DNA from 2 places in the Serratia sp. D1N4 genome. Region 1 is predicted to be linked to the other one. Evidence: predicted binding sites of a transcription regulator. Region 1 holds the regulator's gene; the other holds the start of a gene.
The links. Region 1 encodes sigma-54, which starts transcription at its own class of promoters, with help from an activator protein. Its sites were predicted from a motif close to GTTGGCACANNTTTCGCTNT; they were not measured.
Positions count from the first base shown of each region.

Region 1 (8,323 bases):
GGGAAATTACCTCCGATCGTTTTATTAAGCACTATCTGGCGATTGTGGAAGGTTGAGGAGGATGCGATGACTGACATTACGCTGCTGCCGCAGGTGACAGCATTTCTGGGCCGCGATCATGGTCACTACATCAACGGCCAGTTACTGACCGGAACAGGAACGGAAAGGTTTGCGGTGGTGAACCCGGCAACCGGGCAGGCCATTGCGCAGGTCATGGAAGGCGAACAGAAAGAGGTGGATGCCGCAATGCAGGCGGCATTTAGCGCTTTCCACGGTGCCTGGGCGCAGGTGTCGCCGATGGAGCGCGGCAACTGCCTAACGCGCTTGGCCGATTTGCTACAAGCACACCGCGAAGAGTTGGCGCAGTTGGAAAGCCTGTGTTCCGGTAAAACCATTCAACTGGCGCGTGGCTTGGAAATCGACATGGCTGCGCAGTTCCTGCGTTACTTTGCCGGTTGGTCGAGCAAAATCAGTGGGGAAACGCTCAACGTTTCATTGCCTTCCTTCAAGGGAGAACAGTACACCGCCTTCACCCGGCGCGAACCGCTGGGCGTGGTGGTGGGTATTATCCCGTGGAACTTCTCGATCATGATCGCCATCTGGAAGCTGGCTGCGGCGCTGACCTGCGGCTGTACGGTGGTGCTGAAACCCAGTGAATATACGCCGCTGACCATGTTGCGGGTGGCTGAGCTGGCGAAAGCAGCGGGGATCCCGGATGGTGCGCTTAATGTGATCAACGGCTCCGGTGCGCGTTTGGGCCCGGCGCTGATCGCTCACCCTCATTGCGCCAAAGTGACCTTTACCGGCTCGGTGCCGACCGGCATTGCCGTGGGTAAAGCCGCCATGGAGCAGGGGATTGTGCGTACTACGCTGGAGTTGGGTGGTAAAAATGGCGCAGCGTTTCTGGCCGATGTCTCAGTCGACAAGATGGTCGACGGCATCATCGAAGCGGGTTACCTGAATCAGGGGCAAATCTGCGCGGCGGCCGAGCGTTTTTATCTGCCGGCCAGCCATATCGACGAGGTGTTGGAAAAGCTGACGCAGCGTTTGGGCGCCATGAAGGTGGGATCGTCACTGGATGAAACCACCGAAGTCGGCCCGTTAGCTAACGAAGCCCATTACCGCAAGGTGCTTGGCCTGTTCGATAAGGCGCGTGCCGAAAGCAGCCAGATTGTCTGCGGCGGCCATGCGCTCGCTGGCCCCGGTTTCTTTGTGGCCCCGACGGCGATCCGCGCCAATGGGCCGAACGATCTGTTGATGCGTGAGGAAACCTTCGGCCCGGTGGGCACCTTCCTGGCTTATGACGATGAAGAGCAGATGATCGCCATGATGAACGACTCGCCTTACGGCCTGGCGGCCAGCCTATGGACCAACGATCTCAGCAAGGCGATGCGCATGATCCCACGGATCGAAGCCGGTACGGTGTGGATCAATATGCACACCTTCCTCGATCCGGCATTGCCGTTCGGTGGGGTGAAATCGTCAGGGATTGGGCGTGAATTTGGCAGCGCGTTTATCGAGCATTATACCGAGCTGAAATCGGTGATGATAAGGTACTAAGCATACCCGTCGTCTTTCAAGCCGCAGCGTTGTTGGCTGCGTGCGTGAACCCCAGTCACTTACCTAAGTAAGCTCCTGGGGATTAACGCCCTTGCCGCCTGGCTGCAACTTGAAATTCATAGGGTATTCTGGGATGGGGAGAGGATTAATCCTCATCAAAGCCGGAATTAAACAGCTCAATCACCGCCGCCAGGGCCTGTTGTTCTTGCGGCCCGGTGGCTTCAATTTCGATCTGACGGCCTTGGGCGGAATCCAGCATCAGTAGGGCTATCACGCTGCTGGCCTCCGCTTCGGTGCCGCTGTCATTACGCAGCAGCACCTCGGCGTCAAAACTCTGCACCAGTTCAAACAGCTTCATCGCTGGCCGGGCATGCATGCCCAGCCGATTTTTGATTTCTACCGTCTGCTTGACCGTCATTGCTTGCGTTTTTCCAGCGTGCGGTGGCGTGATTGCACGTTCTTGCCGCGCGAGCGGAAATAATCAGCCAACTGTTCAGCGACATACACCGAACGGTGTTTACCGCCGGTACAACCGATAGCCACGGTCAGATAGCTGCGATTGTTGGTTTCCAGCATCGGCAGCCACAGTTCCAGATAGCTGCGCGTCTGGTAGATGAAGTTATGCACTTCGGTGTGGCGATCGAGGAACGACGCCACCGGTTTATCCAGGCCGGTCATCGGGCGCAGTTTTGGATCCCAGTGCGGGTTTGGCAGGAAACGCACGTCGAACACATAGTCGGCATCAATAGGAAGGCCATGCTTGAAGCCGAAGGATTCAAACACCATGGTCAATTCGCGTTCGCGTTTACCCAGCAGGCGGGTACGCAGCATTTCGGCCAGCTCATGCACCGACATTTCTGAGGTGTCGATGATCAGATCGGCGCGCGAACGCAGGGGTTCGAGCAAATCGCTTTCTTCATCGATCGCGCTTTCCAGCGACAGATTTTTGGCAGAAAGAGGATGCAGGCGGCGAGTATCGCTGTAGCGGCGGATCAGGGTATTGCGATCGGCGTCGAGGAACAGCAGTTGCGGTGAAAAGCTCTCTGGCAACTGCGTCATTGCATGTTCGAACACTTCCGGTGATTCGGGCATGTTACGCACGTCAATGCTCACCGCCGCAGAGGTATTACGCTCAGCCAGCGTTTGAGCAAGCTGCGGCAGCAGTACTACCGGCAGGTTATCAACGCAGTAAAAACCCATATCTTCCAGCGCCCGTAGGGCGACAGACTTCCCTGAACCGGAACGGCCGCTGACAATCATCAGCACCATGTGGCAACTCCCCCTGGCATCTCAATGGCGCTTATCGCCACCGTTAGGATCTTTTATTATCCAGGCCGAAGCCTGGATGCATTATCAGTAAAACAGTAGCTTTTTCATGGCTGAAAGTCACGTCAACCAACGGTTATTCGGTGATAATCTGATAGAGCTCTTCATCGGTCTGTGCAGCCCGCAGGCGGCGGCAGACGGTTTTGTCCGCCAACCGTTTGGCGACCAGCGACAGCGTATGCAAATGCGTTTTGCATTGGTCGGCCGGGACCAGCAAGGCGAACAGCAGGTCGACCGGCTGGTTATCAATGGCGTCAAAGGCGATGGGTTGTTCCAGACGGATAAACACGCCAACGGCACGCAGGGTGTCCTCTTCCAGTTTGCCATGGGGGATCGCGATACCGTTGCCGATACCGGTACTGCCCATGCGCTCCCGGGTGAGAACCGCCTCAAACACCACCTGCGAAGGCAGGTTGAGCTGTTTGGCTGCCAATTCGCTGATAATTTCCAACGCCCGTTTCTTGCTGGTGCAGTGTACCGAGCTTTTGGTGCACTCGATGTTTAATACCGAGCTTAATTGCATTATTTCGTTGTTCATCTCATCTTCACTTAAAAAACCTCATCAAACGCTGTGACTGGCGATTTGAAACCACAACGGGTGGTGTGCAAACTGCCTGTGCCGATTACGCTTGATGAATCGGTTTTTTTCGCCGGTTTAACCCTGATGGCTGATCGGCGTGCCCCATTCAGGGTAACACGCCGATGGTTGCCTGGTAGCCAATGACTACAATTTGGGCTGCTTTCGCCTGGGCGATCGCGGCCTTAATGTCAGTGCTGCTTGAGTTTGTCTTTATGCTTGTTCAATTGGCGCGCCAGTTTATCGATCAGGCTGTCAATTGCGGCATACATATCTTCTTTTTCCGAGGTGGCGTGCAACTCGCCTCCATTCACGTGCACCGTTGCTTCAGCAATCTGCTGCACTTTTTCCACACTAAGAACGACATACACCTGATTTATGCGATCAAAATACTGTTCGAGTTTGGCGAACTTGGTGTTCACAAACTCACGCATAGGTTCAGTGACTTCGATGTGGTGTCCGGTAATGTTGAGCTGCATAATGTCTTCCTTCTCTAGTGAGGTCAAATCAACTGTTTGCGCTGATTTGACGGCGGGATGGACAAAGACTCTCGGTACTTGGCAACGGTGCGCCGTGCCACCATGATCCCCTGATCGGAAAGCATCGTGGCCAGCTTGCTGTCGCTAAGCGGTTTAGCGGGGTTTTCCGCCGCAATCAACTTCTTCACCAACGCACGGATCGCCGTGGAGGAGGCTTCGCCGCCGCTGTCGGTATTCACATGGCTGGAGAAGAAATATTTTAATTCAAAAATGCCGCGCGGGCTGTGCAGAAACTTCTGCGTGGTCACGCGCGAGATGGTCGATTCGTGCATCTCCACGGCCTGGGCGATATCGGCCAGCACCATGGGTTTCATAAATTCTTCCCCCTGTTCAAAGAACGCTTCCTGCTGATCGACAATGCAGCGGGTCACTTTGAGCAGAGTGTCGTTACGGCTTTCCAGGCTTTTAATCAGCCACTTCGCTTCCTGCAGATTGCTGCGGATAAACTGGCCGTCGGCATCGTTGCGCACGCTATTGCCAAGCGCAGCATACTGCTGGTTGATCTTCAGCCGCGGGATGCTGTCAGTATTGAGTTCAACCTGCCATTTATCCTGTACCTTGCGCACCAGCACATCCGGGATCACATACTCTGATTCACCGGTGTTGATTGACTGACCAGGACGCGGGTTGAGCGACTGAATCAGCACCATCGCTTCTTTCAGTGTATCTTCTTTTAAGCGGGTTGTTCGCATCAGGCTGCGAAAGTCGTGATTGGCCAGCAAATCCAGATGATGACTGACGATTAATTGTGCTTCGGCGAGATAAGGCGTGTCTTTGGCGTATTGAGAAAGCTGGATCAGCAAGCAATCACGCAGATCGCGCGCGGCAACGCCGATCGGGTCGAAGCGCTGTACGCGTTTCAGTACCGCCTCGACCTCGTCCATGGTCACATTGTCATCACCGATGCTTTCCAGAATGTCTTCCAGCGGCACGGTGAGATAGCCGGTATCATCAACGGCGTCGACGATCGAGGTGGCAATGGCCGCGTCGGTATCGGAAAACGGCGTTAAATCCACCTGCCACATCAGATAGTCTTGCAGCGTCTGGGTGGTTTCCCCCTGATAGACCGGGAGTTCATCATCGCTGTAATCGATGCTGTTACCTGATGGGGTACCTGCGGTGTAGATTTCGTCCCAAGTGGCATCCAGAGGCAGCTCTTCGGGCATATCCTTCTGTTCCAGCGCTTCACGGGTATCCAGCGCTTCGGTCTCGGGGCGTTCTTCAGTGTCGATCTCGTCGTGCAGGTCGGTTTGTTCAAGCAGTGGGTTGCTCTCTAACGCCAGTTGGATTTCCTGCTGGAGCTCAAGCGTGGACAGCTGCAGCAGACGTATCGCCTGCTGTAGCTGGGGAGTCATCGCCAATTGTTGGCTGAGCCTGAGTTGCAAACCTTGCTTCATAATCTTCAGGTTACTTCCGTTTGCTAGAACCTAGAGGCGGAATTCTTCGCCCAGATAAACGCGTTTCACTTGCTCATCGGCCAGAATAGCATCTGGTGTGCCATGGGCAATCAGTTTGCCTTGGCTGACAATGTAGGCGCGTTCACACACGTCCAGCGTTTCGCGCACGTTGTGGTCAGTGATCAGCACGCCCAGGCCGCTGTCACGCAGGTGCTCGATGATTTTCTTTATATCGATAACGGAAATCGGGTCAACCCCGGCAAAGGGTTCATCCAGCAGGATGAATTTCGGGTTGGCGGCCAGCGCGCGGGCAATTTCCACGCGGCGGCGTTCACCACCGGAAAGTGACTGGCCCAGGTTGTCGCGCAGATGAGAAATATGGAACTCCTCCATCAGTTCTACCGCACGATCGGTACGCTGTTCGCTGGTGAGATCGTCACGGATTTCCAGCACGGCCATCAGGTTGTCGTAAACGCTCAGGCGACGGAAGATCGAGGCTTCCTGCGGCAGATAGCCGATACCGCGGCGTGCACGCGCATGCAGCGGCAGAATGCTGATGTCTTCTTCATCGATGGCGATACGCCCGGCATCGCGCTGAACGATACCCACGACCATGTAGAAAGTAGTGGTTTTCCCTGCGCCGTTGGGGCCCAGCAGGCCGACGATTTCGCCGGATTTCACTTTCAGGCTGACGTCTTCAACGACTTTGCGGCCTTTATAGGCTTTCGCCAGATGTTCTGCGATGAGTGTTGCCATAAGTGATTAGTTACTCTTCTTTTGACCGTTTTTGTCTTGCAACTGTGATGGCACCAGCACCGTGGTCACGCGTTTGCCTTTATCGCTGAACGCCTGCATCTGCTGCTGCTGTACCAGATAGGTGATGCGATCGCCCTGCACATTGCTGTCGAGCTGTTCCAGGTAGGCATTGCCAGTGAGCGTGACTAACTGGGTGGCAACGTCGTAACGAACTTTTTGTGCATGGCCTTTCACCGGCTTGCCGTTATCTTGCATCTGGTAGAACGTGACCGGGTTGCCAAAGGCTTCAATGTAGGTCTTGTTCTGATCGCCATCTGGACGAGTAACCACCACTTTATCGGCTTTGATCTCAATGGTGCCCTGCTTGATCACCACTTCGTCGGTAAAGGTGCTGACGTTGCTCTGCATATCCAGCGATTGTTTCAGTGAATTGATATTCACCGGCTGATCGGCGTCGGATTTCAACGCCAGAACCGGAGTGCTGGCGGTCAAAACGAGGCTGGCGATCAACAGATTACGGAGTTGTTTTTTGGTTCTGAATTTCATAGTTGGTCTTGACCTTATCAATCAGCTCAGCGGTTTTGTCCCGCAAGTTCCCACGCATTTTCATGCCGTTAGAGGTAAAATTGGTCCCGAACAGGGTCACTTCGTCATCGGAGTAGACATCCTGTGTGACCAGATTAACCCGAGCATTGTCCGTTTTGATTTTTTCTAGCTGCGAGGTGGTGGTCAGGCTGTTCACCTCAACGTGGCCGTACAGATACAACATACGATCCTTGGTCAGCTTGGCGCGATCGGCGCGTACCGACCAGGTGGCTACGGCGTTCTGATCAAACAGCGTCATCACCGGCTGGGTAAACCAGCTTAATTCATCGGCGGTGTAATACTTCACCTCTTCGGCCACCAGTTTATAGTTCAGCTTACCGGTTGGGCTGTACACCACGGTCACCGTATGCTGACTCTGGTAGGTCGGATCCTGATGATTGATCGGCACCGAACTGTCGTCATCGCTGAAGTCGGCCATATTCCAGCCGATCAGCGCCAGTACGATCACCGCCAGTATCAGGGTGATCCAAAGCTTGGTTTTACTCATATTGACAACCCTTTGGCCCCTTCCAGCTTGTTCTGAGCCAAAAGAATAATGTCACACAGTTCACGCACGGCACCACGCCCACCGGCAATGCGGGTAACGTAATGAGCACGCGGTGTCAGCAGCGGATGCGCATCTGCTACAGCGACCGCCAGACCCACTTCGGCCATCACCGGCCAGTCGATCAGATCGTCACCGATATAGGCCACTTCATCATGCGCTAACGACAGTTTATCCAACAGTTCGCGGTAGGCCAAAAGCTTATCGGATTGCCCTTGATACAGATGGGTGATATCCAGCGTTTTTGCGCGATCTTCCAGCAGTTTGGCAGAACGGCCGGTGATGATGGCGACGTCAATGCCTGAGGTTTTCAGGCAGCGGATGCCGTAGCCATCACGCACATTGAAGGCTTTCAGCTCTTCACCCTGGTTGCCCATGTAGATCAGGCCGTCTGACAGCACGCCGTCGACATCACAAATCAGCAGGCGGATCTTCCCGGCTCGTGCCATTACGCTTTCAGTTACCGGCCCGTAGCAGGTTTCGACCATACTCATTCACTTCGTTCCTTTCATTAGACGACGCCGGCGCGCAGCATGTCATGCATATGTACCACACCCAGCAACTGGTCGCCATCAGCAACCAGCACGGCGGTGATATGGCGCTGCTGCATCAGGTTGAGTACGTCAACCGCCAGCATGTTCGGGCGCACCCGGATGCCGCCCAGCGTCATCACATCGGCGATTTTGGCGTTGTTGAGATCGATACCCATATCGAAGACCCGGCGCAGGTCGCCGTCGGTAAAGATCCCGGCGATTTTCATCAGATCGTTGCAGATCACGGTCATGCCGAGATTCTTGCGGGTGATCTCCAGCAAAGCATCGCGCAGAGAGGCATCGGCGCTCACCTGCGGGATCTCATCGCCGCTGTGCATGATATCGCTGACGCGCAGCAACAGGCGGCGGCCAAGCGCCCCGCCAGGGTGCGAAAGTGCAAAATCTTCCGGCGTAAAACCGCGCGCTTTCAGCAGCGACACCGCCAGGGCATCGCCCATCACCAACGTAGCCGTGGTGCTGGTGGT
Region 1 covers NZ_CM137274.1:4,729,688-4,738,010, reverse strand. Annotated here, with positions in the region: gene ACX1CU_RS21235 (cupin domain-containing protein) at 1-56, shown strand, start outside; gene ACX1CU_RS21230 (aldehyde dehydrogenase family protein) at 67-1,560, shown strand; gene npr (PTS phosphocarrier protein NPr) at 1,706-1,978, opposite strand; gene rapZ (RNase adapter RapZ) at 1,975-2,829, opposite strand; gene ptsN (PTS IIA-like nitrogen regulatory protein PtsN) at 2,963-3,424, opposite strand; gene hpf (ribosome hibernation promoting factor) at 3,655-3,942, opposite strand; gene rpoN (RNA polymerase factor sigma-54) at 3,966-5,399, opposite strand; gene lptB (LPS export ABC transporter ATP-binding protein) at 5,430-6,155, opposite strand; gene lptA (lipopolysaccharide ABC transporter substrate-binding protein LptA) at 6,162-6,701, opposite strand; gene lptC (LPS export ABC transporter periplasmic protein LptC) at 6,670-7,248, opposite strand; gene kdsC (3-deoxy-manno-octulosonate-8-phosphatase KdsC) at 7,245-7,799, opposite strand; gene kdsD (arabinose-5-phosphate isomerase KdsD) at 7,817-8,323, opposite strand, start outside.

Region 2 (8,323 bases), 2.1 Mb from region 1:
GTTGGCCTGCCAGCGCTGGGGCAACGGGCTGTGCCGCAGCCCGCGTACTGGCCCATTGGCCAACAGCGTTTCATCCTGATAGTTCACCGGTTGCTGCTGCGGATCCAGCCCGTGGAAGCTTACCCGCTCACCGAGCGGATCAAACAGCACCAGTGCGGCATTGTCCGCCAGTTGCCAGCGCTGTAGCACCTGGCGCAGTTGCAGCAACAAACCGTTAAAACTGTGCTGGCTGAGCAGCATGCGGGTGATTTCGAGCAGTTCCTGCTTTTCTAATTTCGACATGGTTAATCACTTGCCTGATTGAGCAATATCGCTAAAGTGTAACGCCGTGCGCTGCCAGCCTACCCCGACCGGATCAACAAATGCGTGGCAAAGGTTCAGCATGGGGCAAATCCAGCAACCGGCTGATGCCGTAAGCCCCCTGCAAACGCACCTGCTTGCCACCGTTAACGTGGCCAATCACTGCGGCGTCACGGCCCAGCGGATGGGCACGCAAGGCCGCCAGCACCGCCGCTTCAGCCTGTGGCGTAACCACGATCACCAGCTTGCCTTCATTAGCAAAATTAATGGCATCCAGCCCCAGCAGTTCGCAAATGCCGCGCACCGCCGGTTTTACCGGCAAACAGTTCTCTTCGACCTCAATACCTACCTTAGCCGCACGGGCAAACTCATGCAGAATGGCGTTCACCCCGCCGCGCGTGGCATCGCGCAGCGCCCGTACGCCAGTAATCGAACGTAATGGAGCGATCAGCGGCGCGAGCACCGCACAATCGCTGATCACGTCCATTGCCATGCCCAGATTTTCCCGCAGGTTGAGGATGGTTGCGCCATGATCGCCCAGCGTACCGCTGACGATCACCACGTCCCCGGCCTGAATATTCTGCGCCGCCCAGTTTAGCCGCGTTGGGATCGCGCCGATCCCGGCGGTATTGATAAACAGCTTATCGGCCGCCCCGCGCTGCACCACCTTGGTATCCCCAGTGACGATGCGGATCCCGGCCTGCTGCGCCGTGGCCGCCATTGAGGCAACCACCCGCTGCAAATCCGCCAGCGGTAACCCTTCTTCAAGGATAAAACCGCAGGAAAGATAGCGCGGTAGCGCACCGCTCACCGCCAGATCGTTAGCGGTGCCGCACACCGCCAGTTTGCCAATATCGCCACCGGGGAAGAAGATTGGGTCAATCACATAGCTGTCGGTAGTAAAGGCCAGCCGATCGCCCTGCTGCGCCAGCTCCTGTAGGCTCAGCCGCGCCTGATCCTCCCGCTGATCCAACTGCGGGTTGGCGAATGCCGGTAAGAACAGCTCGTCTAATAATTGCTGCATCGCAACGCCACCGCTGCCGTGTGCCATGGTAATCACGCTGTTCATATCAGGCTTTCCTCCGTTTCGCGCCGGTACTGATACCAGGCGGCGCAGGCCCCTTCTGAGGACACCATCAGCGCCCCAAATGCGTTTTGCGGCGTACAGCCCCGGCCAAACAGCGGGCAGTCGCGCGGTTTGCAGCGCCCGGTCAGCACCGCACCACAGCACGCCTGTGGATCGTCCGCCATCCGTTGCCGCTGCGGGCAGAAAATCCGTTCCGCATCAAATGCGGCATAGGCTTTGGTTAAAGTAATCGCCGAATCGGCAATGGTGCCCAACCCGCGCCATTCGCTGCCGCCGCCGAGGGTAAACACCTCGCGTATCGCCTGCTGCGCCAGTGGGTTACCCGCTTCCGGCACTACCCGCCGATACTGGTTCTGTGTCTGGCTTTGCTGCTGGCAAAACTGTTCAACCAGCATCATCACACCCTGCAAAATATCCAGCGGTTCAAAACCGGTCACCACCAGAGGTTTGTGATATTGCTGGCTGATAAAGTGATACGGCGTGGTGCCGATCACCATGCTGACATGGCCGGGGGCCAGAAAGCCGTCGATGCGCACATCCGGCTGCTGCAACAGGCTGCGCAAGGTGGGGATCAGGCTGATATGCTGGCAAAATACGCTGAAGTTTGCCGTACCTTCCAGCTTCGCCTGCTGTAGCGTCACCGCCGTGACCGGCGTGGTGGTCTCAAAACCCAGAGCGAAAAACACCACCTGCCGCTGCGGGTTTTGCCGCGCCAGTTGCAAGGCGTCCAGCGGTGAGTACACCACCCGCACATCGGCCCCGCGCTCTCTGGCCTGCAACAGCGAACCCTGCCTGCCCGGCACGCGCAGCGCGTCACCAAAGGTGCAGAAAATCACCTCAGGATGCGCGGCAATCTCGCAGCAGGCATCAATGCGCCCCATCGGCAACACGCACACCGGGCAGCCAGGGCCATGGATAAATTCAATCTGCGGCGGCAACAGCTTATCCAGCCCAAAGCGGAAAATGGCATGGGTATGCCCACCACAGACTTCCATGATCTGCAATGGCCGCTCGGCGGTCGCCGGTAGCTGCTCCGCGCGGCGGAAAATACGCTGCAACAGCAGTTTTACCAGGCGCGGATCGCGGAATTCATCAACGTAATCCATGGTTACCTTCCCCGGCCAGAAACAGCGCCACGTCCTGTTCCACTTCCCCCATCGCCTGCAAGGCCGCCAGCATCTCCTGAGCTTCTTGCTGGTCAAGGCGGCTCATGGCAAAGCCTACGTGGATCAACACCCAGCAGCCGATCAGCGCTTCGCGGGGTTCATCGGCCTGGCACACCAGGGCAATATTGACCTCGCGCTGTACTCCGCATACATCAGCCCAGGCGTGCTGCGGCTGGATCTTATCCAATGCTACGATCTGGCCGGGAATGCCTATGCACATAGCTGCGCCTCCAGCCAGGCCAGCCACTGATCCATGCCCTCACCGCTGCTGGCAGACAGAGCGATCACCTCGATCGCTGGGTTAACCAAGCGGGCATTGGCAATGCAGGCCGCCAGATCAAAGTCCAGATAGGGCAGCAGATCGATCTTGTTCAGCAGCATCAGGCTGGCGGCGGCAAACATATGTGGATATTTCAGCGGTTTGTCTTCCCCTTCGGTTACCGACAGCACCGCCACCTTGTGCCGCTCGCCGAGATCGAAACTGGCCGGGCACACCAGATTGCCCACGTTCTCGATAAACAGCAGGCTGTGCGGCTTCAGCGCCAGCCGCTGAGCGGCATCCTGCACCATCTGAGCATCCAGATGGCAGCCTTTGCCGGTATTAACCTGGATCGCCGCCACCCCGGTAGCGCGAATGCGTTCGGCATCGTTGGTGGTTTGCTGATCGCCTTCGACCACCGCGCACTCCTGCTTGCCGCGCAGCCGCAACAGGGTGTTGGTCAGCAGCGTGGTTTTACCCGAACCGGGGCTGGAAACCAGATTCAGCGCCAGAATATGCTGCGCGGCGAAATACTGCCGGTTGTGTTCCGCCAGCCGATCGTTTTTATCCAGCACGCGGGTTTCAATCTCCAGCATCCGGCGCTGGCTGATGCCCGGCGCATGGGTGCCTGCCACGCCAAAGCCGTAATGCAGATCGCCCTGCAGGCTCCGTTGCGGGCGGAATGGCACTTTTACTTCGCCTTCAATCGTTACTTCACCTTGGGCACAACCGCAGGTACTGCACATATTCATTCCCCTTTGCGTTATTCAATTTCCAGGCGCTTGATTTGCAGGCCATCGTCCGCCTGCACCCGCAGATTGCGCCCGGCACACTGCGGGCAGAGCAACACCTGCGGCATGAGCAGCCGAACATCCGCTTGGCAGTCATGGCACCAGCACTGCGCCTGCTGCTCGATCACATGCAGTTCGCACCCTTCTGCCAGCGTGCCGCGGCACACCATGTCGAAACAGAACCTCAGCGATTCCGCCTCTACACAGGAAAATGCCCCCACTTCAAACCACACCGCAGTAATGCGCCGCGCCTGATGTTGCCGGGCATGCTGCTGCATGATCTCCACCGCGTGCTGGCACAAGGTTATTTCGTGCATTGAACCTCCGTACACCGAGTCATGGATCTCTCTTTGCAAATACGGTGCCAAATCGCGAGTGACATATTTGTCGAACGACATGTCATCGACACCCTAATGAAGTTGAACGTTTACCCGGTAGTGAATGATTACCGATTGAATCTAAAGGGAATAGTGAGCGAATAGCGGTTTTGGCACGCTTTATGCCATAGCAAGCTGACCAACAACTATTTCGACAGTCGTGATTTCAATATTGGGTGACGAGCATGAGCACAATCAGTGAAGTAACCAGCCAGGCTGACTATATCGCCAGTAAAAACAACCGCTTGATGGCGCAGTGGCAAACCTATCACAGCACGCTGATCAAGGCGGTGACTACCACGAAAAAGAAGATTAATCATGAATTTACCTACAGCCAGGAAAATGACCTGCGCTTTATTTTATTCAATCACTTTCTTGTCCGCGTTCAGTTAACCGATGGTTTTTACAGCCGCGATATTTGCTACAGCATTAATCTGGCCAGCCCCCAGGAAGCAGAGCACTTTGCGCCCTTCGCCCACGCCACGCTGGGTGAAGACGGCAATATCGACGGCGTGGTGAATAACCGCGATATGCCAGCGGTCTTCGATCACTACCTGAATAAGATCGCCGTCATCTATCAATGCCTGTTTGATTCATTGCATGACGGCCATGCCATTCATGACGCGCTGATAAAAATTACCCAGCCTGCATAACTGTCGAAACGTCATTTTTTACTGTCGATTTCGTCAAAAATGACGAAACAAGGAGCGTGCATGAACCGCTTTATCATTGCGGACCCCAAACTCTGTATTGGCTGCAACACCTGCATGGCGAGTTGTTCTGAGGAACACCGGCTACAGGGGTTGCAGGCACTGCCTCGGTTACAGGTTAAACGCAGCGCTTACGACTCGGCACCGGTGATGTGCCACCAATGCGAAGACGCGCCCTGCGCGCAGGTGTGCCCGGTGAATGCCATTCGGCATCAGGATAGCGCCATCGTGCTGAACGAAAGCCTGTGCGTCAGTTGCAAGCTGTGCGGCATTGCCTGCCCGTTCGGTGCCATCGGTTTCGCTGGCAGCAGGCCGCTGGCTATCCCAGCCGATTGTAATACCCCATTGGCGCTGCCTGCCGAACGCGCACCGCGCCCAATCAGTGCCTTTCTCGATTGCCTGCCGGGCGTGCGCGCGGTGGCGGTGAAGTGCGATCTGTGTGCCTTCAGCCCCGCAGGCCCGGCCTGTATCCGCACCTGTCCTACCCAAGCCATCCGGCTAGTGACCGATAGCGACGTGCGCCACGCCAGCAAACAGAAGCGGCGCAACGCCATGCAGGCGCTCTGCGCCGATCTGCCGTTCGTCACCCGCAAGGAGCCACACTCATGATGAATGCCACACTACCCGATCCGCTGTTGCTACTTGCGCTGGCACTGGCGGGGCATCTGCTGTTCGCCCTGCTGAGTTGGCTGCTGGCATCCTGGCCGCGCCTGGGAGCTCTGTTCAGCGGCGGCGGCCTTATTCTCTGTGCGCTCACCGCCTTGCTGGCCGCGGGGAAAATGCTGTTCAGCCCGCTGCACAGCGCCGTTTTACCCTGGCTGCACTATGCCGTTGAGGTCAGTGGCCTGAATGCCCTGCTGCTGTTGGTGATTGCCCTGAGCGCTTTGTGCGCTGGGCTGTATCACGCCGGTTGGTTGCACACTCTTAGCGCCCAGCAACGCGGCCGCATCGGCGGGTTAACCCATCTGCTGCTGGCGGCCCTCAGTGCGGCGGTGATGGCCGATAACGCCATCGCGCTAGTGTTGCTGCTGGAGTTGGCGGCGCTGTGCGGTTACTTCCTGATCGGCAAGCCGCAGGATGGTAAAAGCCTGCGTGCCGGGCATAACCAGTTCCTGCTGGCGCGCCTTGGTACGCTGCTGCTGATCGTGGCTTTTGCGCTGGTTGCTACCCACAGCCACAGCCTGCAATTTAGCGCGATCCGCGCCACGCCGTTGCCCGATACGTTACGCAGCGGCGTGTTTCTGCTGGCGCTGGCGGGCTTCGGCATTTTTGCCGGGGTGATGCCGCTGCATGCCTGGGTGCCGCAATCTCACAGCAGCGCACCCGCCTCGGCGGCGATGCTGTTCTCTGCGGCACTGATGAAAGTTGGCCTGCTTGGCGTGCTGAAAATCGGCCTGGATCTACTGGGCACGCCGCCGCTGTGGTGGGGCCTGCTGGTATTGCTGCTGGCGGCCGGTACCGCATTCTTCGGTGGGCTGTACGCGCTGATGGAGCACGATCTGCGCCGCCTGCTGGCTTATCACACGCTGGAAAATATCGGCATCATCCTGCTGGGCATTGGTGGCGCGATGGTCGGTATGGCGCTGCAACTGCCGTTGCTGACGGCATTCTCTTTAGTGGGCGGGCTGTTTCACCTGCTCAATCACAGCCTGTTCAAGAGCGCGCTATTTTTGGCGGCAGGCACCATCGAACAGCAAACCGGCCTGAAAGACATGGAAAAAATGGGCGGACTGGCGCGCCTGATGCCCTGGACCGCCATCGCCATGCTGATTGGCCTGGTTTCCATGGCGGCACTGCCGCCGCTGAACGGCTTTGCCAGCGAATGGCTGATCTATCAGGGCCTGTTCCAGTTCAGCGCTGGCCCAGCCTTTATTGGCCGGTTGTTCGGCCCGCTGCTGGCGGTGGCGTTAGCCATTACCGGCGCGCTGGCGGTGATGTGCGTCAGTAAAGTGTTTGGCGTCGCCTGCCTAGGCGCACCACGCTGTGAGGCTGCGGCCAATGCACGCCCGGCTAACGGTTGGTTGACCTGTAGCCATCTGCTGCCTGCGTTACTGTGCCTGCTGTGCGGTATCGGCGCGCCTTGGCTGATCCCGCTGTTTGCCCAGTTGGCTTCTGGCTGGCTGCATCAGCCACCGCTCGCTACCACCACAATGGTTTCCCCACCGCTGATCGCCATTCTGCTGCTGGCTATGCCGCTGCTGCCGTTGCTGATCGCCGCCCGTTACCAGGCCCACCGCCCGCCAAACCGGCAACAGGGCAGCGCCTGGGCCTGTGGCTATGGGCATGAAGCAGAGATGGTGATCACAGCTACCGGCTTTGCCCAGCCGTTGCGGGTGATGTTCGCCCCAATGTATCGGCTGCGGCGCTGGCTGCTGCCCGTTCGTTTAAGTGAACAGTTACACCGTAACGGATTTGCCACTTTCTGCCGTGGCTTGGCCGCCGCTGAGTTGGCGGTGCTGTTGGTGGTGGTTTTTGCCTGAGGAGATGTAAATGACTTATTCCACGCTATTACTGGGCCTGTTGCAGGCGGCGATCTTGCTGGCCGTGGCCCCGCTGTTTGCCGGGGTCAGCCGGATGTTGCGCGCCCGTATTCACAGCCGCCGTGGCCCCGGCGTGTTACAGGAATACCGCGATATCGCCAAGCTGCTGAAGCGCCAGAGCCTAGCCCCGGCGGCTTCTGGCCTGGTATTCCGCGCGATGCCCTATTTGCTCACCGGTACGCTGTTGGCGATCGCCTGCGCCTTGCCGATGCTGAGTACCGCCTCGCCATTGCCCGCTATCGGCGATGTCATCACGCTGATCTACCTGTTTGCCGTGGTGCGCTTTCTGTTCGCCATTGCCGGGCTGGATACCGGCAGCACCTTTACCGCCATCGGTGCCAGCCGCGAAGCGGTGCTCGGCATTCTGGTTGAGCCAATCCTGCTGCTCGGCCTGTGGGTAGCGGCGCTGGTTGCCGGTTCTACCCAACTGAGCGCTATCGTTCAGCGCGTGCTCGAACTGCCCCATACCGCCGGGTTGCCGCTGCTGCTGGCCGGGCTGGCCTGTGCTTTCGCCACCTTTATCGAGATGGGCAAACTGCCGTTCGACATGGCCGAAGCGGAGCAAGAGCTGCAAGAAGGCCCGCTGACTGAATATTCCGGTGCCGCACTCGGCATTCTGAAATGGGGACTTAGTTTGAAGCAACTGGTGGTGCTGCAATTGTTCCTTGGCGTGTTTCTGCCCTGGGGCCAAGCGGCTTCATTGACCCTGCCTGCGCTGTTGGTGGCCCTGTTTTTTGCCCTGCTCAAGCTGCTTTGCGCCGTGGGGCTGATCGCGGCGATCGAAAACAGCGTAGCGCGGCTGCGTTTCCTGAAAACCGCCCGCACCACCTGGGCCGGTTTTGGGCTGGCTTTTCTGGCGCTGGTTTCCTGGCTGATCGTCGGCTGAATAATCACAGAGGCAATAATGACTAACGAACATCAAGGCCAGCACTATCTGGCAGCGCTGCAACTGCAGTTTCCCGCCGCCGTACTGGCTGCAGAATGGCAAACCGCCGATCAGCTTACCGTAACGGTAAAGCTCAATGCGCTGCCGGAAGTGGTGGAATGGCTGTATTACTCGCAAGGAGGTTGGCTGTCGGTGCTGTTTGGCAAT
Region 2 covers NZ_CM137274.1:2,653,233-2,661,555, reverse strand. Annotated here, with positions in the region: gene flhA (formate hydrogenlyase transcriptional activator FlhA) at 1-282, opposite strand, end outside; gene hypE (hydrogenase expression/formation protein HypE) at 356-1,369, opposite strand; gene hypD (hydrogenase formation protein HypD) at 1,366-2,493, opposite strand; gene ACX1CU_RS11610 (HypC/HybG/HupF family hydrogenase formation chaperone) at 2,480-2,773, opposite strand; gene hypB (hydrogenase nickel incorporation protein HypB) at 2,764-3,558, opposite strand; gene hypA (hydrogenase maturation nickel metallochaperone HypA) at 3,576-3,920, opposite strand; gene hycA (formate hydrogenlyase regulator HycA) at 4,166-4,633, shown strand; gene ACX1CU_RS11590 (4Fe-4S dicluster domain-containing protein) at 4,694-5,299, shown strand; gene ACX1CU_RS11585 (proton-conducting transporter transmembrane domain-containing protein) at 5,296-7,170, shown strand; gene ACX1CU_RS11580 (respiratory chain complex I subunit 1 family protein) at 7,181-8,116, shown strand; gene ACX1CU_RS11575 (hydrogenase large subunit) at 8,135-8,323, shown strand, end outside.
Region 2: a site for sigma-54 is predicted at 4,090-4,109, ahead of hycA (formate hydrogenlyase regulator HycA). Genes of this name have one in related genera too.